4 regions of the Paenibacillus xylanilyticus genome follow, and region 2 is predicted to be linked to each of the others. Evidence: predicted binding sites of a transcription regulator. Region 2 holds the regulator's gene; each other region holds the start of a gene.
What was found. The regulator Rex, encoded in region 2, represses fermentation and respiration genes when NADH is low (regulators of the CRP and FNR family bind a similar motif). The targets are predictions, from matches to a motif close to TTGTGAAATATTTCACAA.
Positions count from the first base shown of each region.

Region 1 (4,225 bases), 2.3 Mb from region 2:
TTAAAGTGTCTCGAGAGGAGGTAGGGGATGAATCGGTTCATCCGGAATTCTGGTTTTTATTTGATTCTTTTTTTAGTCGTGGTGGGCATAGTGCAGTTCGTCAGCAATGGCGGCGAAGCCACAGATAATCCTAGATATGATCAGTTGCGCACGGCGGTTAAGGCGAACAACATCTCGGAATTGACGGTTCAATTCGACGGTCAGTCTTTTCTTGTGACCGGTCAATATAGAGAGAAGCCTAGCGAAGCCAAATCAGAAAATTTCTCAACGTACATTCCTCCTACGGATGAAGCGATTAGTGAGCTTGTAGCGGCAAGTGAAGCTAATAATTTCAAGTTAAATCAGGAGCCAATGAGAGGTGACAGCATCTGGCTGACACTTCTGACATCCTTTATTCCTTTGATCATTATGTTCCTGCTGTTCTTCTTCCTGTTTAATCAGGCGCAAGGCGGCGGCGGTAAAGTAATGAACTTTGGTAAAAGCCGTGCCCGTCTCTATAACGAAGAGAAGAAGCGGGTTACATTTGAAGACGTCGCAGGTGCGGACGAAGAGAAGCAGGAGCTTGTTGAGGTCGTTGACTTCCTCAAAGATCCTCGCAAATTCGCAGCTGTAGGTGCACGGATTCCTAAGGGCGTATTGCTCGTGGGGCCTCCGGGTACTGGTAAAACGTTGCTTGCTCGTGCCGTTGCCGGTGAAGCGGGTGTACCGTTCTTCAGTATCTCGGGTTCGGACTTCGTCGAAATGTTTGTCGGTGTCGGTGCATCCCGTGTACGTGACTTGTTCGAAAATGCAAAGAAAAACGCCCCATGTATCATCTTTATTGACGAGATTGATGCTGTAGGTCGTCAGCGTGGTGCTGGCCTTGGCGGTGGTCACGATGAACGTGAACAAACGCTCAACCAGTTGCTCGTTGAAATGGACGGATTCGGAGCCAACGAGGGTATTATCATCGTGGCTGCAACGAACCGTGCAGACATTCTGGACCCTGCCTTGCTGCGTCCGGGACGTTTTGACCGTCAAATTACGGTTGACCGCCCTGATGTAAAAGGTCGTGAAGCGGTACTGAAAGTACACTCCCGCAACAAACCACTCACAAAAGATGTGAAACTGGACATTATTGCGAAGCGTACAACAGGCTTCTCTGGTGCGGATCTTGAGAATCTCCTGAATGAAGCGGCATTGCTTGCGGCACGCCGTAACAGAAGAGATATTTCCATGCGTGAGGTAGACGAGGCGATCGACCGTGTCATCGTAGGTACGGAGAAGAAAAGCCGTGTCATCAGTGATCGCGAGAAACGAATCGTTGCTTATCACGAAGCAGGCCATACCATTGTAGGATACTTCCTGGAACATGCCGATATGGTACATAAAGTGACCATCATTCCGCGCGGACGTGCGGGTGGATATGTAATCATGTTGCCAAAAGAAGACCGTATGCTGGTTACCAAGCAAGAGCTCTTGGACAAAGTTACAGGACTCCTCGGGGGTCGTGTGGCAGAAGAATTGTTCATTGGTGAAATTGGTACTGGTGCATACAGTGACTTCCAGCAAGCGACGGGTATTGTTCGCAGCATGGTTATGGAGTACGGTATGAGTGAGAAATTGGGACCTATGCAATTCGGAAGTTCACAAGGACAGGTATTCCTTGGACGGGATATCGGCCATGAACAGAATTACTCGGATTCCATCGCTTATGAGATCGATCAGGAAATGCAGCGCTTTATCAATGAATGTTACGAGAAATGTAAGGAATTGCTCGTAAAACATTCCAAAGAAATGCACTTGATCGCTCAAACGTTGCTTGAAGTGGAGACACTGGAAATGGATCAGATCAAACAATTGATCGAGACAGGTTCCTTGACTCCAAAACCGGAGAGCGATAATGATAACGAAGGTACGCCAAGTGAAGGCGGAGAACCAATCGTCGATAACATCGGTGATGTGCGTGTTCGCATTCAAGGCAAAGACGAAACACCTGAACCACCTGCCGGAGATATCCCTAACGATGCTCCGAATCTGGATAAAGGCAACAGCAATGATCCAGATGATGGTGGTACGAAGCCAACGTCTTAATGTCTAACAGAACCTGTTCTGAGAACAGATCAAAGAGAGCCGAGAGGCTCTCTTTTTTTGTGCGTTTTGTTCAAATTGCAGAGATAATGATAACTGCGAGCTAGAGCGCGAACTACGCAGGAAACAGTTGATTAGGGTGTTGTTCTGTGCCCTTTTCATTTATTGACAGAGTCGTGAACGTTGTGTACATTAGGTGTTAAACCGCTTGTGATTCGTTTCTCAAGCGAAAATAACGACGCAGATAGTCACAGGAAACGGCGCATAGCGCTGTCCGTCAAAGGAGAGGATCACAGGTGGAAGCTCTGGCTTTAGAGCGCAAGGCTGAGATGAACCGGGAGCTGCGAGCGCGGCTGATGGAGTTGAAGAAGGAACGTAATGCTATTATTCTTGCTCATTATTACCAACGTGACGAAGTACAGGAAGTAGCCGATTTTCGTGGGGATTCATTCTTATTGGCACAGAAAGCCGCACAAACGGATGCGGATGTCATTGTATTCTGCGGGGTTCATTTTATGGGTGAAAGCGCTAAGATTTTGGCCCCGAACAAGACGGTTATCATTCCGGATGAACGTGCTGGATGCCCCATGGCAGACATGGTCAATGTTGAGGGCCTGCGTAAACTGAAAGCGCAGCATCCTAATGCAAAAGTAGTGACGTATATCAATTCCTCGGCTGAGATCAAGGCGGAGACCGACATCTGTTGTACATCGGCCAATGCAGTCCGGGTTATTCAATCTGTTGATTCTGATGAGATTATCTGGGTGCCGGATAAAAACCTCGGACATTATGTTCAGCAGCACACAGACAAAAAAATGATCATCTGGGAAGGGTATTGCAACACTCACGACATGCTCACTGTAAAAGATGTCGTCGAGATGAGAGCCAAATATCCAAATGCCGAGTTTGTCGTACACCCGGAATGTCGTCCCGAAGTCGTGGAGATGGGGGACTTTGTAGGCAGCACGACAGCAATTCTTGAATACTGTAAAAATTCCTCTGCTAAGGAATTTATCGTAGGAACGGAAGATGGTACAGGATACCAGCTGCGACTGGATAGCCCGGATAAACAGTTTCATTTTGCCACCAAGTTCCTGGTGTGTCCAAACATGAAGGTCAACAACCTGAAGAAACTGGTTAAATGCCTGGAAACGATGAAGCCGGAAATTTACGTACCACCGGCCGTTGCCGACAAAGCCAGAGAATCGCTAGAGCGCATGTTACTGGTGAAGTAGCATGCGCTACTCTTGCTCCGAGACAGGTGAATAGGATGATACCGCAATATATAGTGGATTTTGATCTGTCCCAGCTGCCCATTGTGGAGACGGATGTACTAGTTATTGGTTCTGGCATTGCCGGATTATATACAGCCATCAGGGCAAGCAAACATAATCAGGTATTGATGATTACAAAGAAGTCGTTACTGGAGAGCAATACCCGCTATGCCCAAGGAGGCATCGCTGCGGTAATCGCTGAAGATGATTCCCCTGCATACCATCTGCAGGATACACTTGTGGCTGGAGCGGGCCTGTGTCGCCGCGAGGCCGTGGAAGCATTGGTAAACGAAGGCCCGGATGGAGTACAGGAACTAATCCGTCTGGGCACATTGTTTGATGTGGAGAACGGCGAGCTGGCGTTGACGCAGGAGGGTGCGCACAGTCACCGCCGTATTTTGCATGCAAATGGTGATGCGACTGGATACGAGATCGTGAGGGCTCTTGCAGCTCAGGCAAGTGCACATTCAGGTATTGAAGTCTGGGATGAGCATTTTGTCATTGATTTGATCACGGATCATGGAGAATGTGTAGGGGCATTGGTTCAGAAGTCGGACGGTACCAAGGTGTTTGTAAAAGCGCATGCTACGGTGCTCTGCTCCGGTGGGGCGGGGCAATTGTACCGCTATACAACCAACCCGGAGGTTGCCACAGCTGACGGTGTTGCCATGGCATATCGTGCAGGTGCAGTCATTCGGGACATGGAGTTCATCCAATTCCACCCTACATCCCTATGTTATCCGGGTGCTCCTCGTTTCTTGGTTTCTGAAGCGGTACGGGGCGAAGGAGCGTTTCTGCGAAATATCAAAGGTGAGCGTTTTATGGAACGTTATCATCCACAGCTTGAACTCGCTCCGCGCGATATTGTTGCACGAGCGATT
Region 1 is NZ_CP044310.1:63,295-67,519, forward strand. Features, by position in the region: gene ftsH (ATP-dependent zinc metalloprotease FtsH) at 28-2,073, shown strand; gene nadA (quinolinate synthase NadA) at 2,367-3,305, shown strand; gene nadB (L-aspartate oxidase) at 3,341-4,225, shown strand, end outside.
Region 1: a site for Rex is predicted at 2,279-2,296, ahead of nadA (quinolinate synthase NadA). Genes of this name have one in related genera too.

Region 2 (4,225 bases):
ATACAGGATCTGGATGGACATACGTATTACCGCCAATTGGCCTTGAATGTAAGTGACTGGACCGAGATCGGTGCTCCGCGCGATGAACGGGAAGCTAACCCACTTGAAGGTGTAAGTTTTGAGCAGTACATGGATCAGGTACGGGCCAATCTGCAGGATACACTGGATCACTATGAAGAACGCGAGGCACAGACACAGATGTTCAGCAGTGTAAGGCAAGCGCTGGACGAGGAAAAGCATTTGTTAATTGAAGCAGGTACGGGTACGGGGAAATCCCTCGGGTACTTGCTGCCCGCCATATATGAAAGTGTGAAGCAGGAACGAAAAGTAATGGTTAGCACGCATACCATCAACCTGCAGGAACAGCTTCGGGAGAGGGATATTCCGCTGCTGACCAAAGTGGTGCCTTTTCCGTTTAAGGCCGCCGTGTTCAAAGGTCGGGGACACTACCTGTGTCTACGGAAGTTTGAGCACAAGATCAACAAGCGTGAGTTTGCTACACCAAAAGAAGATTATTTTACAGCCGCTCAAATGATTGTGTGGCTCACCCAGACAGAGACTGGAGATGACGAGGAGCTTAACCTCAGTGCACGCGGTGGGGACTTCTGGGAAACAGTACAGAGCGAATCGGAATCGTGCCTTGGACGTTCTTGTCCGTGGTTCAGGAAGTGCTTCTACCACCGGGCGAAGCATGAAGCAGGATTGTCCGATATTGTCATTACGAATCATTCCAAATTGTTTACGGATGTAAAAGCCGCTCATCAGCTGCTCCCTGCTTACGAAAGTCTTGTTATTGATGAGGCTCACCATCTCGAGGATGTGGCGGGTAAGCACTTGGGTCTTCACATGAAATACTTCACGTTGGTTCATACCCTGACCCGATTGTTTAAGGATAGTCGGAACGGTCAGCTTCCCATGCTGCGTACACAGCTGGCCGGGCATGAAAATTCGGTGCAGTGGGGCTCGGTCATTGACCAGATGTTCCCGCTTGCTGTTGAAGTCAAAGAGATGTGGGATCGTTTGAGCGATGCCTTGTTTAGCCTTCTGCCTGAGCGGAGTGATGCTTCTCCGGGGGAAACGGGGCAATTTTCCCTCAGACTGAAGCCTTCAATGAAACCGGCGAAGTGGCAGGAGCTGCAGGATTATGAAAACCAGATTTATGTTACACTGGGGGACTTGATCCGCAAGGGAGACAAGCTGCTTCTTGAAGTGAAAGAAGACCAGGACGACTATCAATCGGATAGCTTGATCACGGACATTACAGGTCTGCTTAAGGATTTGGCGACGCTCAAAGAAAACCTTCGTTTCTTCATGCGAATGGATGATGCCAAAACCGTATACTGGATGGAGGCAAGCGGCCAATTCCGCAGCAAATCACTGCAGCTGTATGCCGTTCCTGTCGATGTCAGTGCACAGTTGAAGGACATGTTCTTCGATAAAAAGAAAAGCGTTGTCCTTACTTCGGCTACGCTCTCGGTCGATAAGTCATTTCAGTTCATGATTGAACAGCTTGGCTTGCAGGAAGCAGCCGATAATAACCGTTTGCTGACGTCCATGCTGCCGTCGCCATTCCGTTATAGGGATCAAGCTTTGCTGGTCATCCCTCGTGATTTCCCAAGCGTAAAAGGCAGTGTGGGGGATGCACACTTTGTCGACATGCTTGTACGATCTCTGGCCGAAACGGCTATTGCGACAAGGGGCCGCATGATGGTGCTCTTTACTTCATACCGAATGCTGCGCCAGGTTTACGACCCATTAAAAGAAGCGCTGTCGGGTAACGATATTTCGCTGCTCGGTCAAGGCGTGGATAGTGGCAGTCGTTCCAAGTTAACACGCAGGTTCCAGGATGCAAAAGCAACCGTTCTGCTGGGCACCAGCAGTTTCTGGGAAGGGGTAGATATCCCTGGCGAGGCGCTAACCTGTCTGGCCATTGTGAGATTGCCCTTCCAGCCACCGAATCATCCGCTTGTCGAGGCGAAGAGTGAACTGCTGCAGGAACAGAAAAAGAATCCGTTTATGAAGCTGTCTGTTCCACAGGCCGTCATTCGTTTCAAGCAGGGATTCGGCAGGCTTGTACGTACGGCCAAGGATCGGGGCATTGTCATCGTTTACGATACAAGGGTAATTGAGTCATATTACGGAAAGTATTTCCTATATTCATTACCCGGTCCCAAAATGGAACATATGCTGACTGAACAGATGGTTCCACGGATTAGCGAATGGCTGGAAACACCAGCACAGGATGAAACTACGGCGAATTAGGGATGACTTCGTTGCGTAATAAGGGCTTCTCGCTGTAAACTTTATTAGAGTGTGATTCATTCTTGTAGCACTTTTAACTTTATATTTCATAAGGCATCTTGCATAATTTCATTCGGAGACGAAAACGGTTATGCGGGATGCTACATTTTTATTTATCTATCGTGGCCTTGGTAAGGGGGAGTATGTAATGAAATCAGATAAAATTTCGGAAGCTGTGGTACGCAGATTGCCTGTTTACTTACGTTATTTGAGTGAACTGCATCAACGTGAGGTAGGCACGGTGTCATCACAGGAACTGGGACTACGCCTGGATCTTAATCCTGCGCAGATTCGCAAAGACCTTGCATACTTTGGGGACTTCGGTCGCAAAGGCATTGGATACGACGTCTCGTATCTCATTGAGAAAATCCGTCATATTTTGAAAATTGATCAGCAAATTAATGTTGCTCTGGTCGGGGCTGGTAACTTGGGACATGCATTGTCCAACTACAATGCCTATCTGAAAGACAACATGAAAATTGTTGCTGTTTTCGATGCATACGGTCCTAAGATCGGCAGTCAGATTAACAGCCTGAAGGTTCAGCCCATGAATGAACTAACGGATTCGGTCAAAAAAGATAATATTCGTATTGGCATCATTACCGTTCCGGATACCGAAGCTCAGAACGTAGCCGATCAGCTCGTGGAATCCGGCATTGAAGCGATTCTGAACTTTGCACCAACCATCTTGAAAACACCACCGCACGTCCGTATTCATCATGCTGATTTTACAACGGATCTGCTTAGCCTGGCTTATTATCTGGAGAACGGAAAGGACGACGAGGAAGATGACGACAAATAGATGGGTAATTCATAACGGCAAATTTGCTGTAAACAGTGGTACGGAATGGACTGTGGTTCAAGGGTATATGGTCGTTGAAGACGACAAGATTGTGCATATTGGTGAGACACTGCCGGATGGAGATGAGAGCCTGCCAAAGGTTGATGGCAAAGGACTGGTCTTTTTGCCGGGTCTGATCAATACGCATGGTCACGCAGCCATGTCGCTTCTGAGAGGTCACGGGGACGATCTGGCCCTGCAAGTATGGCTTCAGGAGAAAATGTGGCCTATGGAGGCGAAAATGACGTCTGAGGACGTGTATTGGGGCACATCCCTTTCTGTATTAGAAATGCTGAAAGGCGGAACGACGGCATTCCTGGATATGTATGATCATATGGACCAGGTGGCAAAAGTGGTTGAACAATCCGGTATTCGTGCCGCATTGGCACGTGGTGTCATTGGTCTGTGTTCCGAAGAAGAGCAAATGCGCAAACTGCAGGAATCTGCTTCGTTTGCACGTGAGTGGAACGGACAGGCTGGTGGTCGAATTACGACGATCATCTCACCGCATGCTCCGTATACTTGCCCTCCGGATTACATAGAGAAGCTGGTACAGGTTGCACATGATCTGGATCTGCCGCTGCATACCCATATGTCGGAAACCCTTCGCGAAGTCGAACAGAATGTAACGGATTATGGCCTGCGTCCGGTGGCACATCTGGAAAAGCTCGGTTTCTTCTCTCGTCCTTCTCTCGTAGCTCACGCCGTACATTTGAATGATGAGGAGATTGAAATTCTGGCACGCCATGATGTAGCGGTCTCTCACAATCCGGGAAGCAACCTGAAGCTTGCTTCGGGTGTTGCGCGTGTTCCGGATCTGCTGAAAGCTGGAGTAACCGTATCTCTGGGAACAGACGGGCCTGCAAGCAACAACAACCTGGATATGTTTGAAGAGATGAGACTGGCTGCTTTGATTCATAAGGGCGTATCCGGTGACCCAACAGCGGTTCCAGCGGGAGAGGCACTGCTGCTTGGAACGGGGTATGGTGCCAAATCCATCTTCCTGAACAATACGGGAGCACTTCAAGTAGGCATGAAGGCTGATTTCATTGCGCTAAATATTGAACAAGCACACTTCTATCC
Region 2 is NZ_CP044310.1:4,176,112-4,180,336, reverse strand. Features, by position in the region: gene dinG (ATP-dependent DNA helicase DinG) at 1-2,262, shown strand, start outside; gene F4V51_RS18395 (redox-sensing transcriptional repressor Rex) at 2,450-3,103, shown strand; gene F4V51_RS18390 (amidohydrolase) at 3,090-4,225, shown strand, end outside.

Region 3 (4,225 bases), 220 kb from region 2:
TAAGAAGGCGCTATTGAACAGTGGTCTGGTTGATTTTACGGCCGACGGCAAGCGGATTCAATCCGTAGGGGAAGTTTCACTTGATTCCTCGCTAAGCTGGGCAGTTAAGCTAAACGGCAAGGATATTGATCCGGAAAATTGGGGCATGGAGCTTCATGCCAAGGATGAAGTGATCATTTACGTAAAAGCCGCCGACAGTAAAGGAGAAGGTGTTGCATATCAGACAACCCTGCTCAAGATCAGCGGCGGCAATATTATGCCAGACCTTAATCGTCAATATGCGGGTGTCTATATCCAGGAGTGCACGGTTCGGGATGTACTTAAGTCCAGCGGCATCGTCCGAATGTCGGAAAATAACAAATACGTCGTTTCGGTTGAAAATGTTGTTCCACGCATGAATCAGCGTTGGGTGATCATGGTGAATGACAAGGAACTGATGGAAAACGGTTTGGATATGAAGTTGAATCCACGGGATGCGGTTAAATTACAGTTAACGGCATCTTAAACATAATTATAAAAGCCCGGACCTCTGCAGGAGGACGGGCTTTTTTCATGTCACTTATAGATTAAGCTCATAACCGAAAGGTGATGACTTTAAGAACTTAATGCTTAGATGCGGCAGATCTCATTGGGACATAATTCACAATGGCAGATGCCTTGGAGCATTTTCAGGTCCTTGATAACAATCATGCCGTTATCATATTCAATAGCATCTTTTTTGCGCAGATCGCTAAGCATGCGGTTCACACTTTCACGGGTAGCTCCAATCATGTTGGACAGATCCGTGTGGGTAATTTTTTTATGAATAATCACGTGATCGCCGTGAGGCTCGCCATAGGAATTGGACAACCGGATCAAGGTGGAACAGAGCGCACCAGGTTTGCCGTATAACATCAGGTCACGGAATTTGGTTTGAGTTAAGCGGTGATGTATGCCCATCCATTTCATAAAATCAATGGCGAAGTCACAATGCTGACAGATCAGCATCTCCAGGTCTTTGTGCTCCAATACACCGATTTCACTGTCTTCCAGCACTTCGGCCGAGAACGTATGCTTGGAACCGAAGAATGGATCTGCCTGACCAATCATATCACCGGACTGGTACATGTACATGATAAGCTCTTTGCCTTCATCCGTTGATTTGGTGATCTGGGCACGACCCCTTTTCATATAATAAAGCTTGTCGGACACATCACCTTCCCAATACAGGTGGGTCCCTTCAGGATAGGTACGGTCTTTCATGGTTACGAGCAGATGATTGAAGTTCACTTCCGAGAAACAGTTGGTATTGCCGCGTTTTTCCATGACACTCAGTTGTTCTCTCATAAGTCTATCTCCCCTTTGTATCCACCGGAGGGGGATTACAATCATGCTGCACTCCGCGCTCCGTGGTTCGCCGCAACCGTTACCGTCCTGACTAGGGTCATCTCCGCCGGGGAGGACGGTACAAATTGCGGTGGTTCAATTTTTAAGTTCAGTATATACCTAATCTTACCGTTTGAGGGGCATGGAAAGGGGGCAAAAATGGCGAAATTTCAAACATTGTGATTAAATTCACTTTAGAGAGGGAAGGCTGCATTTGACAGCCATATAGTTTATATAGGAAGTGAAAATGACCAGTGGAAGGAACTCAAAAAACTTAAATAAAATTTGCTATACTTTGTGAAAATAATCACATAATTAACCTTTTCGACATGTTACGATGGGTACGTAAAGAAGAGAGACAAACCAAAAAAACAATACGAACCTTTAGGAGGATGAGGGAGATGGCTGTAAAGAACGAAGTCGCCCCAGCAAAAGAACCGACAGCAGGTCAGTATATTCAAACGTTAATTGACAAAGCGAACAAAGCACACGCAGCATTCATGTCCATGGATCAACAACAGATTGACCGCATCGTGCAAGCCATGGCACTGGCAGGTCTGGACAAACACATGATGCTTGCCAAAATGGCGGTGGAAGAAACCGGCCGCGGAGTGTATGAAGATAAAATCACGAAAAATATCTTTGCAACAGAATATGTGTACCACAGCATCAAATATGACAAAACCGTGGGCGTGATCGAAGATAACGAGTATGAGAGCTTCCAGAAAATAGCGGAGCCTGTCGGCATTATCATGGGGATTACACCGGTGACCAATCCGACATCCACGACGATGTTCAAAGCGTTGATTTCCATCAAAACACGTAACCCAATCATCTTTGGGTTCCACCCTTCAGCTCAGAACTGCAGCCGTGAAGCCGCCAAAATTCTGCTCGAAGCCGCGGTGAAGCATGGTGCTCCGGCCGACTGTATCCAGTGGATTGATGATCCTTCCATGGACCGCACGAATGCACTGATGAATCATAACGATGTGGCGCTCATTCTGGCGACAGGTGGATCAGCAATGGTACGTGCAGCGTACAGCTGTGGTAAACCGGCACTCGGCGTGGGACCAGGGAACGTACCTTGCTTTATCGAGAAAACGGCAGATATCAATCAGGCTGTAACGGATCTGATCTTGTCCAAGTCATTCGACAATGGTATGATCTGTGCCTCCGAGCAAGCGGTCATCATCGAAGAACCGATCTTCGATCAGGTGAAAAAGAAAATGATTGCGAACGGTTGTTATTTCGTCAATAAGGATGAAGCTGCGAAATTGACTGCAGGTGCCATCAATGCGGAGAAATGTGCGGTTAACCCGGCGATTGTCGGTCAATCGGCAGTAACCATTGCGCAAATGTGTGGTATCGAGGTTCCGGCTGGCACCAAAATTCTTGTAGCAGAGATTGAGGGCGTCGGCACCAAGTTCCCGCTGTCTGCAGAGAAATTAAGTCCGGTACTGGCTTGTTACAAAGTAAAAACGGCAGCTGAAGGGATTGAGCGTGCTGCGGAAGTGGTTGCCTTTGGCGGCATGGGTCACTCCTCCGTTATTCACTCGAATAACGAAGAAGTGATAAGCAAATTTGCGGATCGTCTGCAAACGGGACGGATTATCGTGAATTCGCCATCCACACACGGCGCCATTGGGGACATCTACAACACGAACATGCCGTCATTGACCCTGGGATGCGGTTCATATGGCCGTAACTCGACCTCATCGAATGTCACTGCCGTCAACTTAATCAACGTGAAAAGGGTGGCTCGCCGTACCGTGAATATGCAATGGTTCAAAGTGCCGAACAAAGTGTATTTCGAAAAAGGAGCAACGCAGTATCTGGCCAAAATGCCTGATATTACTCGCGTAGCCATCGTTACGGATGCCATGATGGTCAAACTGGGCTATGTGGAAAAAGTGGAGCATTACCTGCGTCAACGCCAAATGCCGGTCGCAATCGAAGTATTCTCGGATGTAGAGCCGGATCCATCAACCACAACGGTAGACCGTGGTACGGAAATGATGCGCCGCTTCCAGCCTGACTGCATTATCGCTCTTGGTGGTGGATCACCAATGGACGCTGCCAAAGCCATGTGGTTGTTCTACGAATATCCGGACACGGACTTCAACGATCTGAAGCAAAAATTCATGGATATCCGTAAACGGATCTACAAATACCCACGCCTTGGATCAAAAGCAAAATTCGTAGCGATTCCTACAACGTCGGGTACAGGATCGGAAGTAACATCGTTTGCCGTAATCACAGATAAAAATCTGGGCAACACCAAATATCCACTGGCAGACTATGAGCTGACTCCGGATGTAGCCATCGTGGACCCTGAATTCGTCTATTCACTGCCGAAAACAGCCGTTGCAGATACAGGTATGGACGTACTGACTCATGCTATCGAAGCGTATGTATCGGTTATGGCCAATGATTACACGGATGGTCTGGCGATCAAAGCCATTCAGCTGGTATTCCAATACCTGGAGCAATCGGCGCTGCAAGGGGATAAACTGGCACGTGAGAAAATGCATAATGCTTCGACGATTGCCGGTATGGCTTTCGCTAACGCGTTCCTGGGCATTAACCACAGCTTGGCGCACAAATGGGGCGGACAGTATCACACCGCACATGGACGTACCAATGCAATTCTGATGCCGCACGTCATTCGTTATAACGCGAAAAAACCGACGAAATTTGCCTCATTCCCGAAATATTCGCACTTTGTAGCAGATGAGCGGTATGCTGAAATTGCCCGGATTCTGGGATTGCCAGCACGTACTACAGAAGAAGGGGTGAACAGCCTCATCAATGCAATCCGCAAACTGAACAAAACACTCGGTATTGAGGAATCGTTCCAGGA
Region 3 is NZ_CP044310.1:4,393,928-4,398,152, reverse strand. Features, by position in the region: gene F4V51_RS19540 (hypothetical protein) at 1-505, shown strand, start outside; gene F4V51_RS19535 (Crp/Fnr family transcriptional regulator) at 610-1,326, opposite strand; gene adhE (bifunctional acetaldehyde-CoA/alcohol dehydrogenase) at 1,767-4,225, shown strand, end outside.
Region 3: a site for Rex is predicted at 1,661-1,678, ahead of adhE (bifunctional acetaldehyde-CoA/alcohol dehydrogenase). Genes of this name have one in related genera too.

Region 4 (4,225 bases), 570 kb from region 2:
CCGCGGACAGCCATTGACCGCCATTTTGAATTTGGCAGGCAGATCAAGACGCTCGAATTTGCGTTCAAGCAGGGCACCCATCGCCATGGAATCCTGAGTACCGAAGCGGCAGAACTGGGAACCGACGCATGTTTTGACTGTACGCAGTGATTTGGCATAGGCATAACCGGAAGGCATATCCAGCTCAGCCCATACCTGTGGCAGATCCTCTTTTTTGACCCCGATCAGGTCGAGACGCTGTCCGCCGGTAACCTTAACCGCTTTTACATCGTATTTGACCGAAATGTCCGCAATACGTTTCAATTCTTCCGGTGTGGTAACGCCGCCGTACATGCGTGGTACAACCGTATACGTGCCGTCCTTCTGAATATTGGCGTTCATACGTTCATTGACAAATCGGGATTCCTTCTCATCTTCATGCGTATCCGGTGCAATCATACCGAGGTAATAGTTAATTGCCGGACGGCATTTGGAACAGCCTTCAGGCTGGCTCCAGCCCAGGACATTCATCACTTCTTTGGTCGTCTGCAATCCTTTTTGCTTGATCTCGGCTACAATTTCATCCCGGCTGAGCGAGGTGCATCCACAGATACCCTGTTTGGCACCGCTTGTGAAGCCGTCTCCCAGTACATATTGTAAAATCTGCTCTACGACCGGTTTGCATCCGCCGCATGAACGGGTTGCGCCAGTACAGGCTTTGATCTCATCAACGCTACTCAGACCCTGATTCGTAATGGCATCGACAATCGTTCCTTTGGTTACACCATTACATCCACATACGATTTCGTCCTCAGCCATCGTTTCAACAGAAGCAGCTTTTTTGTGACCACCACATCCTGTACCCATCAGCGAGGCATACAGCTCATCCGTCATCTCGGTTTTCTGTTTGATTAACTTCTGTAATTCAGCAGAATCCGTCACATCTCCAAAGAGCACAGCACCGACCATGATGTTGTCCCGCAGCAGAATTTTTTTGTAGGTTCGTTTCCAGTCATCTTTATGGCTGATCACCGTATGGTCAGGACTATCGAGAAATTCGCCTGTGGAGAAGACGTCCACACCTGAGATTTTTAATTTGGTAGATACGACAGAGCCTTCATACGGAGCCGTTTCCACGCCGCAGATATGCTTGGCAAGAATCATGCCTTGTTCGAATAATGGGGCAACGAGGCCGTAGCATACTCCCCGGTGTTCGGTACATTCCCCGACGGAATATACACCTTCGAGTGAGGTCTGCATGTAGTCATCCACGATGATCCCGCGGTTAACTTCCATGCCGCTTTCGTGGGCTACAATCGTGTTCGGTTTAATGCCTACAGCCATTACGACAAAGTCTGCAACCAGTACGGTGTCATCGGCAAATCGGAGGCCTTCCACACGTTCCCCGCCGATCAATTCAGCTGTCTGTGCGCCCATCTTGAAACGAATGCCCTGACGCTCCAGTTCAGCTTTTAGCATGGCTGAAGCTTGGGGGTCGAGCTGGCGTTCCATCAGGTCTTGCATGAGATGAACTACAGTGACGTCCATGCCGAGCTGGACCAGACCTTTGGCTGCTTCCAGTCCGAGAAGACCTCCCCCGATCACAGCCGCTTTTTTATATTGCTTTGCTGCTTCCAGCATCATATTGCAATCGGCAATGTCCCGAAATCCAACAACGCCTTCTTTATCATGACCCGGAACGGGCAGGATAAAGGAGCTGGACCCTGTAGCGATAATGACTTTGTCGTAGGGCACTCGTGTGCCTTCGTTTGTAACGACCTCCCGGGTATCTGCATCGATACGGGACACGGTTGTCCCGGTATGAAGCGTAATGCCATTGTCTTCATACCAGTGCAGATCATTGAGCACGATATCATCAATGGTTTTGCTGCCCTCCAGAACATAGGACAACATGATTCGGTTATAGTTGGGATAGGGCTCCGTGCCGAAGACCGTAATATCATAACGTGAAGTTAATTTCAGAATCTGTTCAACTGTACTCATGCCGGCCATACCGTTACCGATCACAACAAGTTTTTCTCTGTTTCCGTTCATGTGTGTAAGCCTCCTTGGTTTAACACTGGACATTATCAACATTTTTAGTGGTTTATATTTGAATCATAGCGTGGATTGCTAACACATAATGTGATTTATTTCACTAAGAAAGAGATAAGTAGCACAAATTAAAAAGTGTGAGCCCGGTCACGGAAACTTTTTTTATTGGAGCTTGAAGAATGGTATGTATTGAGGTCGGGATCTAATGTAAAATAAGAAATACGAACTATTGTTCTCTTTTTGCTTTCGTTGTAACATCGAGAATGGGATATGATGTTCCCTATTTCTTCGAAAGGAAGTTTTCGCATCATGATGGGAAGATCCCACCTGATTATTGGAACAGGCGTTTCACTTTCAGTACTGCAGCTGATGGGTGTGCAAGTCACGGCACCGGCTGTTACGGTTGCGCTCATTGGCTCGCTGCTGCCGGACATTGATGAGCCGAATTCATTGTTGGTATCCAAGGCGCTGCCCAATAGCTTGATCAGGCTGCTGCAAACCATTTTGCTGCCTACAGCCGTATTTGTGTATTTTTACGTGCAGGCGAAGCCTTGGAATCTGCTGCTGGCCATTTTGGTTGGACTTGTATCTTTCCTGCCATCACGTTCGCTCCGTAAAGTATTGATGTTCGCCATCGGACTGGGCCTTGTATTCTACGGTCACGCCCTCGCACCATGGAACCTGATTGCAGGGAGTCTGCTCATGTTATGTACTACGCTTACCCACAGAGGTTTAACCCATACGGTCTATGGAACTGCCGTTTGGGGAGGACTGCTGTACAGCACAACGCATGAGCAGGGACCGGAGATTTGGGTTGCCGGAGGAGTAGCCTATGCCATGCATCTGCTTGCAGACTCGTTGACGAATCGCGGGATTCGTCCGCTTCCGCCACTCAAGTGGAGGATCAGGGCGAATTTGATGAGCACAGGGACCAAACATGGAGCCGTGGTGGAGAATGTATGTATTGTGCTAACGCTTATTTTGGCATGGATCGCATTTTCGCCGTTATTTCTGTAACTCTTGAGCACCTGGCATTGTGGATTGAATCGGATCCTGCAAACGTGCTGAACAGCAACATGAACTTCAAAAACGCCAGTCCGGAATATATGGACTGGCGTTTTTTTATTGGCTCTCCGAATCCTGTATCAAACCTTACTCCTGTGTATAGTTCAAGGGACTAAACCAACGGGGTGCAGGATTCAGGAAGAAGAAGGGGAATCGGTAAGCTCATCAATATCCGAAGAGCCATATACAAATAACACAATAAGAATAACTACAATTATTAGCTCTGCGAATCCAGTTCCGTCAAAGTCAGACATCATTCCAGCCTCATTTCATTCCATTCATTTAGGAATTCATTCTTTTTTGGAAAGCTCGCATCACATCATCCAGAGTCAAGTCGCCCATCTCGTCAAGAAATTGGACCAGTTTATCGGCATTCGAAGGATTAATGTTTGTTAGTGTTTTATACTGTCCAACCAGCTCTACGACCAGAGTGGCCTCACGAAACAAGGTGACAGCATCAACTCTTAATTTACCGCTAACAAGCAAGGCTGCAACGATAAGTTCCAGGTTTCTACCTTTTAGATTGCCATTGAGAAGGGAGTTTGCGGCATTTGTTTTTTTGGTGCCTTTATTCGATTTTCCATTCCTTCCCACTGCCATAACAGGTCCCCCACTGCTTGGTGTTTTGTTCTCTTTCGTTGTTGTATCTTATGTGTTAATTCCTGTAATGTTCGAACTATTAATCTATTTTTACGCAAAAAAGAGACACACCAACAAAAGTCGGAATGCCTCTTTATCTGAAGGGAGGACAACGGAGTTTTTCAATCCTGTCACTCGCTCAGCATTTATGCATTTTCAATAATGGTGTTCATGGTCGTACGATCCAAACCCTTCACCAATTTGACAAGGAGTGCCTTCGCAGCATCATAGTCATCGGTGTGAATGATGGAAGATGAGGTATGGATGTAACGGGCACAGATCCCAATGACGGTTGAAGGTACGCCAATTCCGCTCAGATGAACTTGTCCTGCATCCGTGCCACCAGGTGAGATAAAGTATTGCATCTTGATCTGGTTCGAAGAAGCCGTATCCTGCACATATTCCACCATGCCGCGGTGAGTGAACATGCCTGGATCGAAAATACGAAGCAGAGCACCTTGCCCAATGTGTCCAAAGGACTGTTTGT
Region 4 is NZ_CP044310.1:4,748,415-4,752,639, reverse strand. Features, by position in the region: gene nirB (nitrite reductase large subunit NirB) at 1-2,034, opposite strand, end outside; gene F4V51_RS21140 (metal-dependent hydrolase) at 2,344-3,051, shown strand; gene F4V51_RS21135 (hypothetical protein) at 3,382-3,699, opposite strand; gene F4V51_RS21130 (M42 family metallopeptidase) at 3,885-4,225, opposite strand, start outside.
Region 4: a site for Rex is predicted at 2,123-2,140, ahead of nirB (nitrite reductase large subunit NirB). Genes of this name have one in related genera too.